4 regions of the Streptomyces sp. NPDC059010 genome follow, and region 1 is predicted to be linked to each of the others. Evidence: riboswitches for the same ligand, from Rfam matches in the RefSeq annotation. Region 1 holds a riboswitch; each other region holds the start of a gene.
What was found. Region 1 has a riboswitch for cobalamin ahead of ACFWYS_RS12920 (ribonucleoside-diphosphate reductase subunit alpha). Riboswitches for the same ligand answer to the same signal wherever they lie in the genome.
Positions count from the first base shown of each region.

Region 2: linked by a shared signal. The riboswitch ahead of ACFWYS_RS19860 (prenyltransferase/squalene oxidase repeat-containing protein) and the one ahead of ACFWYS_RS12920 (ribonucleoside-diphosphate reductase subunit alpha) in region 1 are both predicted to bind cobalamin.
Region 3: linked by a shared signal. The riboswitch ahead of ACFWYS_RS06030 (cobalamin biosynthesis protein) and the one ahead of ACFWYS_RS12920 (ribonucleoside-diphosphate reductase subunit alpha) in region 1 are both predicted to bind cobalamin.
Region 4: linked by a shared signal. The riboswitch ahead of metE (5-methyltetrahydropteroyltriglutamate--homocysteine S-methyltransferase) and the one ahead of ACFWYS_RS12920 (ribonucleoside-diphosphate reductase subunit alpha) in region 1 are both predicted to bind cobalamin.

Region 1 is NZ_JBHYJA010000010.1:134,164-138,734, reverse strand. Features, by position in the region: gene ACFWYS_RS12920 (ribonucleoside-diphosphate reductase subunit alpha) at 1-1,633, opposite strand, end outside; cobalamin riboswitch at 1,758-1,915, opposite strand; gene ACFWYS_RS12915 (GNAT family N-acetyltransferase) at 1,951-2,457, opposite strand; gene ACFWYS_RS12910 (ATP-binding protein) at 2,611-4,571, shown strand, end outside.
Region 2 is NZ_JBHYJA010000017.1:26,528-31,098, forward strand. Features, by position in the region: gene ACFWYS_RS19855 (SCO2322 family protein) at 1-654, opposite strand, end outside; gene ACFWYS_RS19860 (prenyltransferase/squalene oxidase repeat-containing protein) at 651-1,859, opposite strand; cobalamin riboswitch at 1,974-2,096, opposite strand; gene ACFWYS_RS19865 (nuclear transport factor 2 family protein) at 2,179-2,619, opposite strand; gene ACFWYS_RS19870 (MBL fold metallo-hydrolase) at 2,673-3,701, opposite strand; gene ACFWYS_RS19875 (aldehyde dehydrogenase) at 3,876-4,571, shown strand, end outside.
Region 3 is NZ_JBHYJA010000004.1:236,270-240,840, forward strand. Features, by position in the region: gene ACFWYS_RS06025 (cobyric acid synthase) at 1-737, opposite strand, end outside; gene ACFWYS_RS06030 (cobalamin biosynthesis protein) at 734-1,675, opposite strand; cobalamin riboswitch at 1,809-1,951, opposite strand; gene ACFWYS_RS06035 (trypsin-like peptidase domain-containing protein) at 2,157-4,571, shown strand, end outside.
Region 4 is NZ_JBHYJA010000021.1:119,803-124,373, forward strand. Features, by position in the region: gene metE (5-methyltetrahydropteroyltriglutamate--homocysteine S-methyltransferase) at 1-2,294, opposite strand, end outside; cobalamin riboswitch at 2,451-2,675, opposite strand; gene ACFWYS_RS23700 (3-hydroxybutyryl-CoA dehydrogenase) at 2,674-3,546, opposite strand; gene aceB (malate synthase A) at 3,543-4,571, opposite strand, start outside.

The sequences.
Region 1 (4,571 bases):
CGGCGATACGCGTGGAGAGCGCCTTGGCCTCGGCCGAGTCGAACGGCAGCCGCAGCTTGAAGAAGACGTCCTGCAGGCCCATCGCGCCCAGGCCCACCGGCCGCCACTTGGCGTTGGACCGGCCCGCCTGCTCGGTCGGGTAGAAGTTGATGTCGACGACACGGTCCAGGAAGGTGACGGCCGTGCGGACGGTGGCGTCCAGCCGCTCCCAGTCGATGTCACCCGTCGACAGGTCGACAAAGGCGCCCAGGTTGACCGAGCCCAGGTTGCAGACCGCCGTCTCGCCGTCGTCGGTGACCTCCAGGATCTCCGTGCAGAGGTTGGAGGAGTGGACGACATGGCCCGGCAGGGCCGTCTGGTTGGCGGTGCGGTTGGCGGCGTCCTTGAAGGTCATCCAGCCGTTGCCGGTCTGCGCGAGCGTGCGCATCATGCGGCCGTACAGGTCACGGGCCGGGATGGTCTTCTTCGCGAGCCCGGCGGCCTCGGCCTTCCGGTACGCCGCGTCGAACTCCTCGCCCCACAGGTCGACCAGCTCGGGCACGTCCGACGGGGAGAACAGGCTCCACAGCTCGTCGGCGTTGACCCGGCGCATGAACTCGTCCGGGATCCAGTGCGCGAGGTTCAGGTTGTGCGTACGCCGGGCGTCCTCGCCGGTGTTGTCCCGCAGCTCCAGGAACTCCTCGATGTCGGAGTGCCAGGTCTCCAGGTAGACCGCGGCGGCCCCCTTGCGCCGGCCGCCCTGGTTCACCGCGGCCACGGAGGCGTCGAGGGTCTTCAGGAACGGGACGATGCCGTTGGAGTGCCCGTTGGTGCCCCGGATCAGCGAACCCCGGGAGCGGATACGGGAGTACGACAGCCCGATGCCGCCGGCGTGCTTGGAGAGGCGGGCGACCTGGTGGTAGCGGTCGTAGATGGAGTCCAGCTCGTCCAGGGGGGAGTCCAGGAGGTAGCAGGATGACATCTGGGGGTGCCGGGTGCCGGAGTTGAAGAGGGTGGGGGAGGAGGGGAGGTAGTCGAGGCGGCTCATGAGCCCGTAGAGCGCGGCGACTTCGTCCACCGACCGGGTCGTGTCGTCCTCGGCGAGGCCCGCGGCGACGCGCAGCATGAAGTGCTGGGGCGTCTCGATCACCTTGCGGGTGAGGGGGTGCCGCAGAAGGTACCGGCTGTGCAGGGTGCGCAGGCCGAAGTAGCCGAAGCGGTCGTCGGCGGCCGTGTCCACCAGGGTGTCCAGACGGGCCGCGTGCAGACGCGCGAACTCGGCGGTGCGGTCGGCGATGAGACCCTCGCGGTGGCCGACCGCGACCGACTCGGTGAAGGACGTCACACCCTGCGAGGCGGCCTCGGCGGCGATGGAGATGGTCAGCAGCCTGGCCGCCAGCCTGCTGTAGGCGGGGTCCTCGGAGATGAGACCGGCGGCCGCCTCGGTGGCCAGCTCGCGCAGCTCCGCCTCGTCCGCGCGGGCGGACCGGCCGCGCAGCGCGGCGGCGGCGACCCGGCCGGCGTCGGCGTCGGGGAGGTCGGCGGTCAGCTCGGTGAGGATCCGCAGCAGCGCGGTTCCCGGGGCGTCCTCGTCGGGGGCGACGGCAGGGACGGTCGGGGCGGCTGAGGCCGGGTCTGCTGGCGCGATGGTCACGTGGGGGCTCTCCCTCGCTCGGCACGGGGGCCTTGCGGAGGGCAGGCGGCAGCACACGAGCGCACGGGGCGTCGCGTCCACCGGCCCATTCCACGAGGCCCGGACGTCAGGGCGCACCGGCCGGGTGGCCGGGCGCGCTGTCGGCAGGTCCTCGGACTGACTCCTGTGCAGGGCGTTGCTGAGAACAGACATGCACAAGTACACCGTTGCGGGACAGTTCCGGATTCGCACCGGATTCCCCTGCGACGACAGCGAGGACGAGCATACATCTTGTGCTCACCCGCCACGCCACCCCCAGATGTTGTGTCGCGCTGGTTTCAGAGCGTCAACTCATAGGTGAGGAGAGTGATGTCGTCCAGCTGCGGGACGGGGTTCCAGTCGCGGCCGGGTGTGCGAACGAAGCCCAGACGTTCGTAGATGCGGTGCGCGCCGTGCATGGTGCGCTGGGTCGACAGGACGATACGTACACAGCCCTCCGTGGCCCTCGCCCGGTCGACGCAGGCGCGCACCAGGGCCTCTCCGGCGCCGCGCCCGCGAGCCGTGTGGTCGACGGCGAGCATCCGGATCTCGGCCTCGCCGGGGCCGGCTATGTCGGCCATGGGCCCACCGCTCGGCACGAAGGTCACGCCGCCCAGCAGCCGGCCGTTCTCGACGGCCACCAGCACCTCGGCGGCGGCCGCGCGCCTCGCCACGTCCTTCAGCTCGCCGAGGTACTCGTCGCTCTCGCCGAAGTCGAGGAGACCGTCCTGGAGATAGGCCCGGGCGGTGATGTCGCCGAGGGCGTCGTACTCGCCGGGTTCCGCCTGCCGGATCACGAGGTCCATGGCCCCGAGTCTGCCGGACGGGCAGTACCGCGGGCCTGGGGTTTTCGCCGGGGCCGCCGGGTTGCGGGGCGCCTCGGGAGTGCTTCCATGGAGGTAGGTGCCGACGCCCGTGGTCCCTCCGTTTCGAGAGCCCCTCTCGGAAGGAGACGCACGATGACGATCCATCGGGAGGCCCGACGCGGCACCACCCGCCCCAGGAAATGGCGCCGTTGGATCTCCTACACCAACGTCACCCGGGTCGTCTGGATCGTGGCCGCCCTCGCGCTGGTGGCCTGGGTCGCGGAGGGCGTGTACATCCTGATCACACAGGACACGACCGGCTTCGAACAGTGGCGGAGGAGGAACGCGGGCTTCGAGACCGTCATGCGCTTCGTCGGCCCGGTGCTCACCGCGTCGATCGCCGCCACCCTGTTTCTGTTCTGGTGGTACCGCTGGACCAAGCGGCGCTACCTCGCGAAGGCCCGCGACGACCCGCGCGGGCTGGTGCTCACCGCCGGGTCGGACACCGCCGAGATCGTGGGCCGGGAGGAGATCGCCCAGGTCATCGCCGAGCGGCTGCGGGAGCGCGACACCCGCCGGCCCTATCTGCTGGTCGGCGGGGTCGGCGTGGGCAAGACCGCCGTACTGGTACGGCTCACCGAACTGCTGGCCGAGCAGAACGCCGTGCCCGTGCCGATCCGGCTGCGGGACGCGACCGACGGAAGCGACCTGAACTTCGAACGCATGGCGAGGGAGCGGTTCGCCGAGGAGGCGCCCCGGGGCATCCTCGCCCGCGGCAAGACCGAGCGGGTCTGGCAGCAACTGCTCGCCGACGACAAGCCGGTCGTCATCGCCGACGGACTGGAGGAGGCCCTGCTCGGCGACGGCCTCCAGCAGAACCGGGACAACATCATCCGGCGGGCCATCGAGCGCGCCCACGAGGAGAAGCTGCCCCTCGTCATCGCCTCCCGGCCGCACAGCCCGCTGGAGAGCACCTCCGCCGCGATCGTGGAGCTGGAGCCGCTCGGCGAGGAGGAGGCCCTGCGCTTCGTCCAGGCACGCGTCCCGGAGACGGACGAGCGCCGGGTGGACTGGATCGTGGAGACGGCCGAGGTCACCGAGTCGCCCGTCTACCTCCAGATCGCCCGTGAACTGCACCGCCACGGAGCCCTGGAGCACGACCGGCCGGACAACGATCCGCAGCACATGAACACCCGCAGCAGGGACCGCGGCACGCTGCGGCTGTGGCTGCTGGAGACCTGGGACGAGGCGCTGTGCGAGGGGCGGCTGCGCGAGGGCGTCGCGCTGTCCCCGCAGGCACGCCGCGACACCCTCGAAGTGGTCTCCGCCCTGGCCTGCGTCGGACTGCTCCAGGACAACCTGGAGGTCGGCTTCGGGGAACTGCTCGACACCGACGTCCACCCGGGCCCGGCCCGGCGCGCACAGGCCCGGGCCGAGCACCTGTGGGCCGGCCGGCGGGGCTTCGACCGGTACGGCAGACGCGGGAACGACTTCTCCGAGTGGCACCGCCAGCAGATCTGGGACGTGCTCCGCGAACGGCTCGGCGACGAGGAGCGCAAGCGGCTGCACGGGGGCAACATGGACCAGTGCCGCGCCGCCCTCGCCCGCTTCGCCAGCAACGCGGACAAGCTGGGACTGGTGGAGGGCTTCGAGCGGCGGGTCCGCTTCCCGCACAGCATCATCCAGGCCTACTTCGGCTACCGCGTCCTGAACCACCTCGGCGAGCGGGGTGCCGGAGAGCTCGTCGAGCACTCGCTGCAGCCGCCCGGACCCAGCCGTGAACTGCTGATCGCGCTGGTGCTGTTGTCCCGTCGCAAGGCGTCGGAGCGCAGGACTCCCGGGGGCGGGGTCCGGGCCGAGGCGAAGAAGGAGATCGAGGAGCTGGTCCGCCGGTCACCCGTGCGGGGCCACACCCTGGCCCACCGGCTCTGCCGGGCCGCGAACCGACGTACCGACGACCCGAAGGCCCTCGATCTGTACTCGGCCGCCGTGGAGATCGAGAGCGCGGAGGAGGAGCCGAGGCTGCTCGGCGCCATCGTCGGCCGGGTGCGTACGAGCTGGGCCGGTTTCCGGGGCGACCGGCGCACCCTTGAGGACGCGAAACTGAGGCTGCT
Region 2 (4,571 bases), on a different contig from region 1:
TGCCTGCCAGAGCGCTGCCGCGCCCAGAACCGTCACCACGGCGATTCCGGCCACCAGGCCCAGTGCGGGGCCGTCGTCGCCCGAGTCGGCGTTCTGCTCCGTGGCGCTCTTCCCAGAGGCGTTCTGGTCTTCCGCGGCCGTCGGTTCCTTCGCTCCCGACACCTGCTCGCCGCACCCCTTCTCCGGGTATCCGGTGATCGCGCAGAGCAGGGCGTTCGTGTCGTAGCGCAGGGGTTCGGCCACCGCTGCGAGGGCCTCTGCCGCGGTCGCGTCCTCGCTCACGCGGGCGCATACCGTACGGCGGGCCGGGGGCGTCTCGCCCGACGGGGCGTCCGCCGCCGTACCGAAGTCGATGACCAGCGCCACCCGCTTCTTGCCGTCCTGGGCCGGGGTGCGCGCGCAGATCACCTCGAACACGGCGGCGCCCCTCGGCCGTGCCGCGTCCTTGGAGTCCTCGCTCACCGCGAACCGGAAGCCCTGGACGTCGCCGTCGGAGGGGCGGGCGGTGGAGGGGCCCTGGGTGGCGTAGGTCCAGGTGTCGCCGGCGCGGTCCCAGAAGGACCAGTAGCGGTAGCCGGTCGCCTGGGCGGCCTGGGCCGCGCCGGTCAGGAGGACCAGCGCGGCCAGGAGCGTGGCGAGCGTGCGCCGGATCACGGGCGACGGCCCTTGGTGCGGCCGCTCAGCAGGAAGCCGACGCCGATGCCCGCGACCAGGCAGACGCCGACGATCCACCAGACGCCGACGCCGTTGTCGTCGTCCGCCTTCTGCTCGGACGCCTTTGCCGACTCCGCCGCCGTCGTCCGCGGTGCGGGACCCTGTGCGTTGAGCTGCTTGACCAGGTCCGTGCCGCCGAAGTCACGCGGGTCGGCGCCCGCCGCGTCGGCGGCGAGGATCAGCTGGGCGTAGGCGGCGGGGCCGCTCTGCTTCGCCCAGGCCGCGGCGTTCTTCTCCAGCCACTCCAGGGGCTTCTGGGCCGCCGAGGCACCACCCTGTACGGCGAGCGCGACGACCACGTCGGCGGTGTTGCCGTAGTCGGGCTGGTCCTCGGCGCCGGCGAGGGCGGACTTCAGGTGGCCGTCCTTCGCCACGGCGTCCGCCAGGTAGGAGGCGCCGTTGGCCGAAGCCTGCTCCGGAGTGAGGTCAGCCGCGTCGGTGCAGGCGATGTCCTTCTTCTCACCGCCCCGCGGCGATATGCCCATCCCCAGCGCGCCGACGACGGCCGCAGCCGTAGCGTCCGCGTTGGCCGACAGCTTGCCCTTCTTGTCGGGCTGGTAGGCGAAGGCGCCGCCCTTCGCGCACGGCAGGGCGAGCTTCAGCAGAGCGTCGTAGGGTGACTTGCCGTCCTTGCGGATCTCGGCGGGGTCGTCGCCGAAGGCGTGGAGCGCCCCGATCACGACGGACGTCGAGTTGGCGTCGCTGGCTCCGCCAGGTGTGTAGCCCCAGCCGCCGTCCTTGTTCTGCACGGACTTCAGCCAGGTCACCGCCTTCTTGACCTCGGTGTCGCGCTCACCGACCGCGGCCAGGCCCTGGACGGCGACGGCCGTGCTGTTGGTGTCCACCATGGCTTTGGCGTCACACGCCTTGGAAGGGTCGGCGCGGAAGGCCGTGAACGCCCCGTCGGCGCACTGCTGCCCGGCCAGCCAGTCGACCGCCTTGGCGGCCGGCTCCAGCTTCATCCGGTTCTGCGCGATCAGCGCGAGCGACTGGCGCCAGACGCCGTCGTACGTCGGGTCGGTGGTGCCGTACAGCCCGGCCGGGAGCGAGGCGGACGGCGACGGGGTGGCGGCCTGGGCGACCGGGGTCGCGACGCCGATCACGGTGACGGCGGCCAGGACCGCGGCGCTGCGGCGGACGTACATGATCGGCGGGTGCCCTTCCCTAAGGGGAACCGGGCAGCACAGGGAGGACCCCCGGGCGGCTCGGCTCCGTATACCTCGACGGTGCCGCACTCCGGCCCACTGCCGGGGTACGTGAGCCGGTCACGAATCCGTACCGGGCGATCCGGCTTGCCAGTTGCAGGCTCACGGTTGCGGGTCAGCGCCGGTTTTGCACCGGCTTCCCCCTGTACGGGTGTGATGACGACGCCGACACTCTACCCGCCCGTAACCGGCCCCCTGAGGGGCGCCTGTGCGGGCGGGCGGTCGGGCCCGGCGGCGCGACCCCCGCAGCACAGGAGGCTCAGCCGTCGGCCCTCGGGGTGGGGCCGCCGAAGGGGAGGTGGAGGGTCCGCGAGGTGAGCAGCCAGGTGCCGTCCGGCTGTCTGCGGAAGGCGTCCTCGTAGTGGCCGATCTGGACGGGCGGGCCCGCCGGGACGATGCCGCCCTCGTGGCCGTCGACGCGGTAGGTCGTGAAGTACGAGGTCGCGGTCGCCGTGTCCGGGGCCGTGACCGTGACGAGGACGTTGGACATCATGCGGCGGGAGAGCCGGTCGGCGGGGCGGGAGCCGAAGTACGCGCGAAGCGCGTCCCTGCCCTCGACCGACCGATCGCCCTCCGGCCAGGACCAGACGCCGTCCTCGGTGAACAGCTCGGCGACAGAGGCCGGTTCGCCGAGGTCGAGGCGGTGGACGAAGTCGATGATGACGCGCTCACAGGCGCGTTCGGCGAGAAGGAGCTCCATGGGCACGTATTAAACGGCCCCGTACGTCACCTCAAGCCGCCACGGACGTCGCCTCAGACCGCCACGTACGTCACCGGCTCGCTCCCCGTCACCGCCTCCGCCCTCCCCAGCTTCACCAGGCGTCGCAGATGCGCCTCCGCCTCCGCGATCGCGATGTTCCTTGAGGGGTACGGGATTTGGTCCCAGGGGCGGTTCCACTCCATGCGCTCGGCGAGCTGCCAGGGAGTGAGGGGTTCGGCGAGGAGGGTGAGGAGGCCGGTGAGGCGGGACTCGTGGTGGTCCAGCAACTGCCGTACGCGTGACGGCGCGTCGGTGAACGTGTGCTGGTGGGCCGGGAGGACCTCGGCGGGGGACAGGTGGGCGACACGTTCGAGGGAGGCCAGGTAGTCGCCCAGGGGGTCGGTGACGGTCGTGTCGTCGGGGTCCTCGTAGAGGCCGATGTGCGGGGTGATCCCGGGGAGCAGATGGTCGCCGGAGAACAGGCGTCCGTGGCCCGGGAGCCGGGCCGGGTGGTCCTCCTCCAGGTGCAGGCAGACATGGCCGGGCGTGTGACCCGGGGTCCAGATCGCGCGCAGGCGGCGGCCGGGGAGGTCGAGGAGTTCGCCGGGGACGATCTCGCGGTCGGGTGCGGCGGGGGAGAAGCCGGGGAGCGTGCTCGGCCGGCGGGCGGTGCGCAGCGGGGCCACGTGCGCGTCGGGGGCGCCGGCCGCCGTGAGCTTGGCCGCCATGTAGGAGAACCACCGCTCGGGCCGCGTCGTCCGGGTGCGCCGTACGATCGCCGCGTCCGCCGCGTGCATCGCGATCCAGGCGCCGGAGGCCTCGCGCACCTTGCCGGACAGGCCGTGGTGGTCGGGGTGGTGATGGGTGATCACCACGCCGTGGATCTCGGCGGGCGCGGTGCCGCAGGCCGCGAGCCCCTCCGCGAGGGTGTCCCAGGACGCCGGGTCGTCCCAGCCGGTGTCGACGAGCACCGGGCCCCGGTCGGTGTCGACGACGTACACCAGGGTGTGGCCGAGAGGGTTGTCGGGGATGGGGACCCGGATCGACTTCACGCCGCCGCCGTGGTCGTACATCTGCGTCATGGGTTCCCCAATCGCCGCGACACGTTCCGGCCGACCGGATCACTATAACTAGAACAGGTTCCGATGGGAGCCCGAGTCATCTACGTGCGGTCCGTGGACTACTCGGGGCGGAACTGGTATCAGTGCGTAGATCTGATGGATCGTCAGAGTTGCGCTCCGGGGAGGCAGTCGGCCATGACCGAGCTCGTGGAACACGGACAGCTGTTCATCGGCGGGGAGTTGACCGACCCCCTGGGCAAGGACGTCATCGAGGTGATCTCGCCGCACACGGAGGAGGTCATCGGACGCGTCCCGCATGCCTCGTCGGCCGACGTCGACCGGGCGGTGGCGGTGGCGCGCAAGGCGTTCGACGAGGGGCCCTGGCCACGGATGAGCCTCGACGAGCGCATCGAGGTCGTCACCCGCATCAAGGACGGAATCGCCGTACGGCACGAGGAGATCGCCCGCGTGATCTCCTCCGAGAACGGCTCCCCGTACTCCTGGAGCGTCCTCGCCCAGGCCCTCGGCGCGATGATGGTCTGGGACGCGGCGATCACGGTCGCGCGGAACTTCACCTACGAGGAGACCCGCGACGGCGTCCTCGGCAAGATCCTCGTCCGGCGCGAACCGGTCGGCGTCGTGGCGGCCGTGGTCCCCTGGAACGTCCCGCAGTTCGTCGCCGCCGCCAAGCTCGCCCCCGCGCTGCTCACCGGCTGCACGGTCGTGCTCAAGCCGTCGCCCGAGTCACCGCTGGACGCCTATCTCCTCGCCGAGATCGCGAAGGACGCCGGGCTGCCGGAGGGCGTGCTGTCCATCCTTCCCGCGGACCGCGAGGTGAGCGAGTACCTCGTCGGGCACCCGTCGGTCGACAAGGTCTCCTTCACCGGCTCG
Region 3 (4,571 bases), on a different contig from region 1:
CCCCGCAGGGAGACCCGCAGCCCGTCCTCCTCGTCGATCCCGAGCCCGTGCCGGAAGGGCAGCACGCCGTAGGTGTGCCGTCCGGTGAGCCCGTGGAGCATGTCGAGGCCGGGCTCCAGGAGGCTGACGTCTCCGCGGAACTTGTTGACCAGGAACCCGGCGATCAGCCTCTGGTCCTCCTCCGACAGCAGCGCGACGGTGCCGAAGAAGGAGGCGAAGACGCCACCGCGGTCGATGTCGCCGACGACGAGCACCGGAAGCCCGGCATTGCGGGCGATGCCCATATTGACGATGTCGGTCCGCCGCAGGTTGATCTCGGCCGGAGAGCCGGCCCCCTCACAGATCACCGCGTCATAAGTGCCCCGCAATTCGGCGAGACACTCCAGCACGGTCCCGAGAAGCTTCTGCTGCCGCCCGCCGTGATAGCCGCGCGCGCTCAGCTCACCGACCGGCTTGCCTAGCAGCACGACCTGACTGCTCTGCTCGCCACCGGGCTTGAGCAGCACGGGATTCATGAGCGCGGTCGGCTCGACACGGCAGGCCTGCGCCTGCATGGCCTGAGCCCGCCCGATCTCGGCGCCCTCGCGCGTGACGAACGAATTCAGGGACATGTTCTGCGCCTTGAACGGCGCGACCTTCACACCCTGCCGCACCAGCCACCGGCAGATCCCGGCGGTGACGACGCTCTTGCCCGCGTCGGAGGTGGTACCGGCGACGAGAAGCCCACCGCCCGTCATGACGTACGCCCCTTCGCGATACGGCGCGCGGCGACACAGACGCCGAGCGCGAGCCAGCCGACGCGCTTCGACAGCCGTACGGCACGCTCGATGTCGGAGGTGCCGACGGTCCGCCCGTCCGCGTTGAGCACGGGCCGCTGCTCGACCCGCCCGCCGTAGGACAGCGTCCCGCCCAGCCGCACACCGAGCGCCCCCGCGAACGAGGCCTCGACGGGCCCGGCGTTGGGGCTCGGGTGCTTGGCGGCATCGTCACGCCAGGCTCGTACGGCCCCCCGGGAGTCACCCCCGGCGACGGCGGCGAGTACGGCGGTGAGCCGTGCCCCCGGCCACCCCGCCACGTCGTCGAGCCGGGCCGAGGCCCACCCGTACCGCCGATACCGGGGCGACTTGTGTCCGACCATGGCATCGAGCGTGTTCACGGCCCGGAACCCGAGCAGCCCCGGCACCCCGCCGAAGGCCCCCCACACGAGCGCCCCCACCACGGCATCGGAGGTGTTCTCGGCAACGGACTCGACCACGGCCCGCGCGATCCCGTCCGCGTCCAGCGCCTGCGGATCCCGCCCGCACAGATGCGGCAGCCGCGCCCGCGCCCCCTCGACGTCCCCCGCCTCCAGGGCACGCCCGATGCCCCGGGCCTCGCGCGCGAGCGACGTTCCGCCGACAACGGCCCAGGTGGCGGCGGCGGTCAGTGCGACGGAGGTGGCGGGAGACATACGTACGGCACGTGCGGCGAGCGCCCCGACGGCCACGGCGCCACCGGCGCACACGACGGTGTGCACCGCACCCCGCGCGCGGTCGTCGCGCCACAACACCCTCTCCACGGCCCCGGCGGCCCGCCCGAACGCGGCGACCGGATGCCCCCGGCGCGGATCGCCGAGCAGCAGGTCACCGAGGAGTCCGGCGGCGGCGCCGTACGCGAAGACGCGATCGGCACGCATCGGGGTCAGCCGACCGTGGGTTCAGCCGAGGGGCCGGACACGGGTCCGACAGTGCCGGACGTGGGTCCGGCAGTGCATCTCGATCGGCAGGCGAGCATCGCGTTATGTCCTCACTCAGGGTGTCCACGCCCTGGTTCGACGAGACCGACGACGAGAGTTCCTGGCTCCCGGGGCTATCTACCCCGGTCACAGTGGCGGGACCGCGCCGGATTCACACCGGCTTCCTCTTCTGCCGCCGTACATGGCTCCGGCAGTCCACCACGGGGTTGGAAGGGGCGTCAACTTGCCGTTGACCTGCGATGGGGGAGTGTGCAGAACCCCACACCGCTACCACGCCGACCTGCCCCCGGTGTCCGACTTGGGAGGCAATTCCCCTGTGCGGGGCGGCCTTCCGCAACCCGCTTGCGGCGGTGGGTCGCGACCCTCTGGAATAACGCGTACAGGGATAAAACACGCGGGAGGGACAAGCCAGTTGGCGTATGTGACCGGTCGTTTCCCGGAGGCCCTCGGACCAGCGGTGGCCCGGCTGCGGGGGCCGGACGGCAAGACCGTCGGCACGGGATTCCTGCTCGCTCCGGGCACCGTCGCCACCTGCGCCCATGTCGTGGCGGACGCCCTCCGTACCGACGCACGGGACGAGACGGCCCCCACCCGGCCGGTCACCGTGGAGTTCCCGCTGCAACGCGGATCCGCGGCGTACGAGGCGTCGGTGTCGGCCTGGTGCCCGGTGGCACCCGACGGCACCGGCGACATCGCGCTGCTGCGGCTCCCGGAACCGGCGGCACTCGAAGCGGCAGCGTCCGAAGCGACCGACGTCCCCGTCCCCACCCCCGCCCCCGTTTCCGTCCCCTCCGCGACGCCGGGCGGCGCATCTCCCGTCCCGCTCGCCGGAGTCGGCGATGTCTGGGACCACCGGTTCCGCATCCTCGGTTTCCCCGCCACCGCCGAACACGGAGCCTGGATCGGCGGACGGCTGCGCGGCGCGGTCGGGCAGGGCTGGATCTCGATGGAGGCCGACGGCACCGCGTACCGCATCACCCCCGGCTGCAGCGGAGCGCCGGTCTGGGACGAGGAGTCCGGCGCCGTCGTCGGGATGACGGTCGCGACCGACCGGGGGCCCGACTCGGTCACCGCCTACCTCATCCCCGCGGAGGCCCTCCTCGCGCTCCAGCCGGGCCGGCGCCGCTGTCCGTACCGCGGACTCGACGCCTTCCGGGAGGAGGACGCCGAGCAGTTCTTCGGCCGGGAGGAGGAGACGGAACGCCTGCTCGACGCGGTGGACCGGCACCTCGTCGTGCCGGTCGTCGGACCGTCCGGCAGCGGCAAGACGTCGCTCGTGCGCGCCGGGGTGCTGCCCCGCCTGCGGGCCCGGGGCCACACCGTCTCGGAGATCCGCCCCCTGCCCGGCACCCGTGCCTCGCTCACCCTGGCCCGGGCCCTGATCCCGGTCCTGGAACCCGGCCTCGGCGTGGCCGAGCAGGAGCGAGGCGCCCTGGAGCTCGCGGACCTGCTCGACTCCGACGACGGTCCCGGCCCGGCGGACCTCGGGCTGCGTCTGCTCGACCACTGCGGCCCGAGCGGCCACGTCCTCTTCCTCAACCAGTTGGAGGAGACCGTCGCCGCCGAACCGCTCACCGCCCGCGCACTGCTGGGCCTGGTGGTCTCGCTGGTCTCGGCCCCGGCGGACGGGAAACGCCTACGCGTCCTGGCCACCCTGCGCTCCGCGTCCCTCGATGACCTGGCGGACCCCGCCACCGCCCGGGTGCTCAGCGACTGCGCCCAGGTCGTGGCTCCGCTGGGCCGAGCCGGACTCCTGCGCGCCGTCGAGGGACCGGCGGGCACCGTCCCCGGTCTCACCCTCGAACCCGGCCTGGCGGAACGCATCGTCGACGACGCGCAGGACGAACCGGGGCACCTGCCCATGGTGGAGTTCGCCCTGACCGAACTCTGGTCCCACGAGAAGGGCATCCGCCTCACCCACGCCGGCTACGAGGCCCTCGGCGGCGTCGCCGGAGCCCTGTCCGGACATGCCGAGAAGCGGGTCGGCGACGTCATCGCCGTGCAGGGCGACGCACCGGTCCGCCGCCTCTTCACCCAGCTTGCCCGCCCCGACGACACGGGCGGCTTCACCCGCAAGCCGGTCCGCCTCGCGCTCCTGTCGCCCGAACTCCGGTCAGCCGCGGAGGCCCTGGCCACCGGCACCCACCTCGTCCGCATCACCCACGGCCCCGACGACGACCCCATCGTCGACCTCGCCCACGAGGAACTGGTCCGCTCCTGGGGCCGCCTGGGGGACTGGCTGGACGAGTCCCGGGCCTTCCGTGCCTGGCAGGAACGGCTGTTGCAGGCGCTGGCGCACTGGAGGGAGACGGGAGGTGAGCCGGGGGCGTTGCTGCGGGGTTCGATGCTGGCCACGTCCGTGGAGAGCCTGGAGGATCCGGATCGCCGCGCGGACATCTCAACGGCGGAGCGCGACTATGTGCAGCTCAGTCGGCGGCATCAGCAACGGGGCCTGCGGCGGTGGCGGTTGGCGGCGGCGGTGATGGTGGTGCTGGCGCTGGTGGCGGGGTGCCTGGCGGTGGACACGTGGCTCGGGCGGCTGGCCCTGGAGGAACGGGTACGGACGGCGGCGTCCAGGCGACTGGTGGAGGACGCCGCCCGGCTCGCCGCGACCGATCCGGGCATGGCCGCGCGGCTGGCGGTGGCCGCGTGGCACAACTCGCCCGGCAAGGAGGCGCGGCAGGCGCTGCTCCAGGCCTATCTCGGCGGCATGTCGGTGGTCTCCGCACATGAGGGGCAGGGGTCCGAGCCCATTTCGAGCATCGACGTCACCCCGGACGGCTCCATGGCCGTGACCACGTCCGTCAGCCGGGACGGCGAGGCGCACGCCCGGGTG
Region 4 (4,571 bases), on a different contig from region 1:
ACCGTGCGCGCCGCGGCGACCAGGTTCTCCAGCGAGGCCCGGGTCTCGGGCCAGCCGCGGGTCTTCAGGCCGCAGTCGGGGTTGACCCACAGCCGTTCGGCGGGGATGGCCCGGAGCCCCGTGCGGAGCAGCTCGGCGGCCTCCACCGCGCTCGGGACGCGCGGCGAGTGGATGTCGTACACGCCCGGTCCGGCCTCGCGCGGGTAGCCGTGCGCGGCGAGTTCCCGGGCGACCTGCATATGGGAGCGGGCGGCCTCCAGGCTGATGACGTCGGCGTCGAGGTCGTCGATGGCCTGGACGACGTCCCCGAACTCGGCGTAGCACATGTGCGTGTGGATCTGCGTGTCCGGGCGGACCCCGCCGGTGCTGAGCCGGAACGCCTCGGTCGCCCACGCCAGATACCCGGCACGGTCGGCGGCGCGCAGCGGCAGGGTCTCCCGCAGGGCCGGTTCGTCGACCTGGATCACCGAAGTCCCGCCCGCCTCAAGGTCGCCCACCTCGTCGCGCAGGGCGAGGGCGACCTGGCGGGCCGTCTCCGCGAGCGGCTGGTCGTCGCGGACGAACGACCAGGCGAGCATGGTGACCGGCCCGGTGAGCATGCCCTTGACCGGACGGGAGGTGAGGGACTGGGCGTACGACGTCCAGCGCACCGTCATCGGTACGGGGCGGGAGATGTCGCCGGCCAGGATCGGCGGACGGACGTAGCGGGTGCCGTAGGACTGGACCCAGCCGTGCTGGGTGGCGAGATAGCCGGTCAGCTGCTCGGCGAAGTACTGGACCATGTCGTTGCGTTCGGCCTCGCCGTGCACCAGGACGTCCAGGCCCGCCTTCTCCTGGAAGGCGATCACCTCATGGATCTCGGCCCTGATGCGGTCCTCGTAGCCCGCCGTGTCGATCCGGCCCGCCCTCAAGTCCGCCCGTGCGGTGCGCAGTTCGCCGGTCTGCGGGAAGGAGCCGATGGTGGTGGTCGGCAGCAGCGGCAGACCGAGGTGGGCCCGCTGGGCCGCGGCCCGCTCGGCGTACGGCCGGGAGCGGCGCGCGTCGGCCTCGGTGACGGCGGCGGCACGCGCCCGGACGTCCGGGTTCCGGGTGACCGGGGAACCCGCGCGGGAGGCCAGGTCGGCGCGGTTGGCGGCGAGTTCGGCGGCGATGGTGTCGGTGCCCTGGGCGAGGCCCTTGGCGAGGGTGACGATCTCCCGCGTCTTCTGCTGGGCGAACGCGAGCCAGCGCAGGATCTGCGGTTCGATGTCCCGCTCGGCGGACGCGTCGAGCGGCACATGCAGCAGGGAGCAGGAGGCCGACACATCGACCCGGTCGGCCAGGCCCAGCAGGGTGCCGAGGGTGGCGAGGGACTTCGACAGGTCGTTGACCCAGATGTTGCGCCCGCTCACGACACCGGCGACCAGGCGCTTGCCGGGCAGTCCGCCGACGGCCGCGAGCGCGTCCAGGTTGGCGGCCGCGGACTCCGTGAAGTCCAGCGCGAGCCCCTCGACCGGCGCCTTCGCCAGCACCGGCAGCGCCTCCCCGAGCCGGTCGAAGTACGAGGCGACCAGCAGCTTCGGCCGGTCGGTGAGAGCGCCGAGGTCGCGGTAGGCGCGTTCGGCGGCGTTGAGTTCGGCCGGGGTGCGGTCCTGGACCAGGGCGGGTTCGTCCAGCTGCACCCACTGGGCGCCGGCCGCGCGCAGGTCGGCGAGGATCTCGGCGTACACCGGCAGCAGCCGGTCGAGCAGGGTGAGCGGCTCGAAGTCGGCGGCCACGCCGGGGGCCGGCTTGGCGAGCAGCAGATAGGTCACCGGGCCGACCAGGACCGGCCGGGCCGTCAGACCGAGGGCCACGGCCTCCTCGAACTCGGCGACCTGCTTGGCGGAGTCGGCCACGAACACTGTCTCGGGGCCCAACTCGGGCACCAGATAGTGGTAGTTGGTGTCGAACCACTTGGTCATCTCCAGCGGCGCCACGTCGCTGGTGCCGCGCGCCATCGCGAAGTACCCGTCGAGCGGGTCGGCGGCGACGGCGTCCCGGTGCCGGTCGGGGACGGCGCCGACCATGACGGTGGTGTCGAGGACGTGGTCGTAGTACGAGAAGTCCCCGGTGGGGACCTCGTCGATGCCGGCCTCGGCCAGCTGCCGCCAGTTGCCGGCTCGCAGGCCGGCCGCGGTGGAGCGGAGCTCGTCGGCGGTGACGCGGCCCTTCCAGTAGCCCTCGATCGCCTTCTTCAGTTCCCGGTTCGGGCCCTGCCGGGGGTAGCCGTACACGGTGGTCCGTGCTGCCGCGGCTGCGGACTCGGTGGTCACGGAGATCTCCTTCGCGAGATGAATCCCTGAGATCCCGGCGACGGGGGACGAGAGCGCGAAGGGGTGACGGAACCGGACGGCAACGGCCCCTGGCCGCCCGTTCGGTATGCACGCCGACCCGCCCTCGGGGTCACCGGGATGTCCGCGCGCGGAATCGTCCGCGCACGGGCAGTTGGCAGGTCTTCGGACTCGCGGGCACGTCCTCATCACCCGAGGACACCTACTGGCCGTCGCTTCCCAGGCCCGGTACGTCGGACCCAGTGCGTATGACGGCGGTCGTTCCCGCTCACCGCTGCGGGGCAGTCCCGGATTCCCACCGGGTTCCCTCTTACGACGCATCCCGCCTGGCGGACGGGGCGAACCAGCTGCACCGGCAACCCTAGATGCCGGTGCCGTACATGTGAAACCCTCGCCCGGTCTTACGGCCCAGCAGTCCCGCCTCGACCATCCGCTGGAGCAGCGGGGGAGGGGCGTACAGGGGTTCCCTGAACTCGTCGTACAGCGACTCGGCGATCGAGGCGACCGTGTCGAGGCCGATCAGGTCCGCCAGCCTCAGCGGGCCCATGGGGTGGGCGCAGCCCAGCTCCATGCCGGCGTCGATGTCGGCCGCGGTGGCGAACCCGGACTCCGCCATGCGGATCGCGGCCAGCAGGTAGGGCACGAGCAGCGCGTTGACGACGAAACCGGCGCGGTCCCGGGAGCGGACGACCGTCTTGCCGAGCACCCCGGTGGCGAACTCCTCGACCGCGGCGGCCGTCTCCGGAGCGGTGTGCAGGGAGGTGACGACCTCGACCAGCGGCAGCACGGGCACCGGGTTGAAGAAGTGCAGTCCCACCACGCGGTCGGCGCGGCCGGTGGCCATGGCGAGGCGCATCACGGGCAGGGAGGAGGTGTTGGTCGCGAAGACCGCCGCCGGATCCGCCACGATCTTGTCGAGCGCGGTGAACACCTCCACCTTGGCGTCGGCGTTCTCGACGACGGCCTCGATGACGAGCTGCCGATCCGCCAGGTCTTCCGGACAGCCGGTGAAGACCAGCCGCGTCAGCGCGCCCTGTGCTTCGGCCTCCGTCAACTTGCCCCGCCTGGTGGCCCGTTCCAACGAGGCGGCCACGCGCTCCCGGGCGGCCCGGGCCGCGACGGCGTCGGCCTCGCACACCACGGTGTCCAGCCCGGCCCGGGCACAGACCTCCGCGATCCCGGCCCCCATCTGCCCGCCGCCTACCACGCCGACGCGCCTGAAGTCCCCGCTCATGCCCCCTCCTCCACTCGTCGCACGAGGTGCTGCGTGTACGCGTCCGGGGTGAAGAACAGCGGCAACTCACCCGCCATCGCGGTGCGTTCGAAGAGCGCGCGAATCTCGTCCAACGGCGCCCACGGATCCTCCGCACCCAGCGAAACCAGCTCCTCTTCGAGCAGCCGTACCACCGTCTCCCGCTCGACCACCCGGTGCCGCAGCCACTGCCAGATCTGCACCCGGGCGATCTCCGCGCTCGCCGCGTCCTCCATCAGCCCGTACAGCGCGACGGCACCCCGCCCACGCAGCCAGGCGGCGAAGTACCGCAGCGCCACGGCGACATTGGCTCGCACACCCTCGGCGCTCGGCGGCCCGCCGGTCCGGCGCACCGACAGCAGCTCGGCCGCCGTCACCTCGACCTCGTCACGCGTACGGTCGATCTGGTGGGGCCGGTCCCCGAGGACCCCGTCGAACACCTCCCGGCACAGCTCCACCAGCCCGGGATGCGCGACCCCGGATCCGTCGAAGCCGTCCTCCGCCTCCCGCTCCTTGTCCAGCCGCACCTTGGCGACCGCCGCCTCGTGAGCGGCCGGATCCTTGCCCGGCACCTGGGCGGCCATACCACCGACGGCATGCGCGCCCCGCTTGTGACAGGTACGCACGAGGAGTTCGGTGTACGCCCGCAGGAAGGGCGCCGTCATCGTGACCTGCCCGCGCTCCGGGAGCAGGAAGTCGGTGCGGTGGCCGAAGGTCTTGATCAGGCTGAAGAGATAGTCCCAACGGCCCGCGTTGAGGCCGGAGGAGTGCTCACGCAGCTCGTAGAGGATCTCCTCCATCTCGAAGGCGGCGGTGATCGTCTCGATGAGCACGGTGGCGCGGACCGTGCCGCGCGGGATGCCGAGGAGTTCCTGCGCGGTGACGAAGATGTCGTTCCACAGACGGGCCTCGTACCGGTTCTCCAGCTTCGGCAGGCAGAAGTACGGCCCGTGACCGGCGTCGATCTGACGCCGCGCACCGTGGAAGAAGTACAGCCCGAAGTCCAC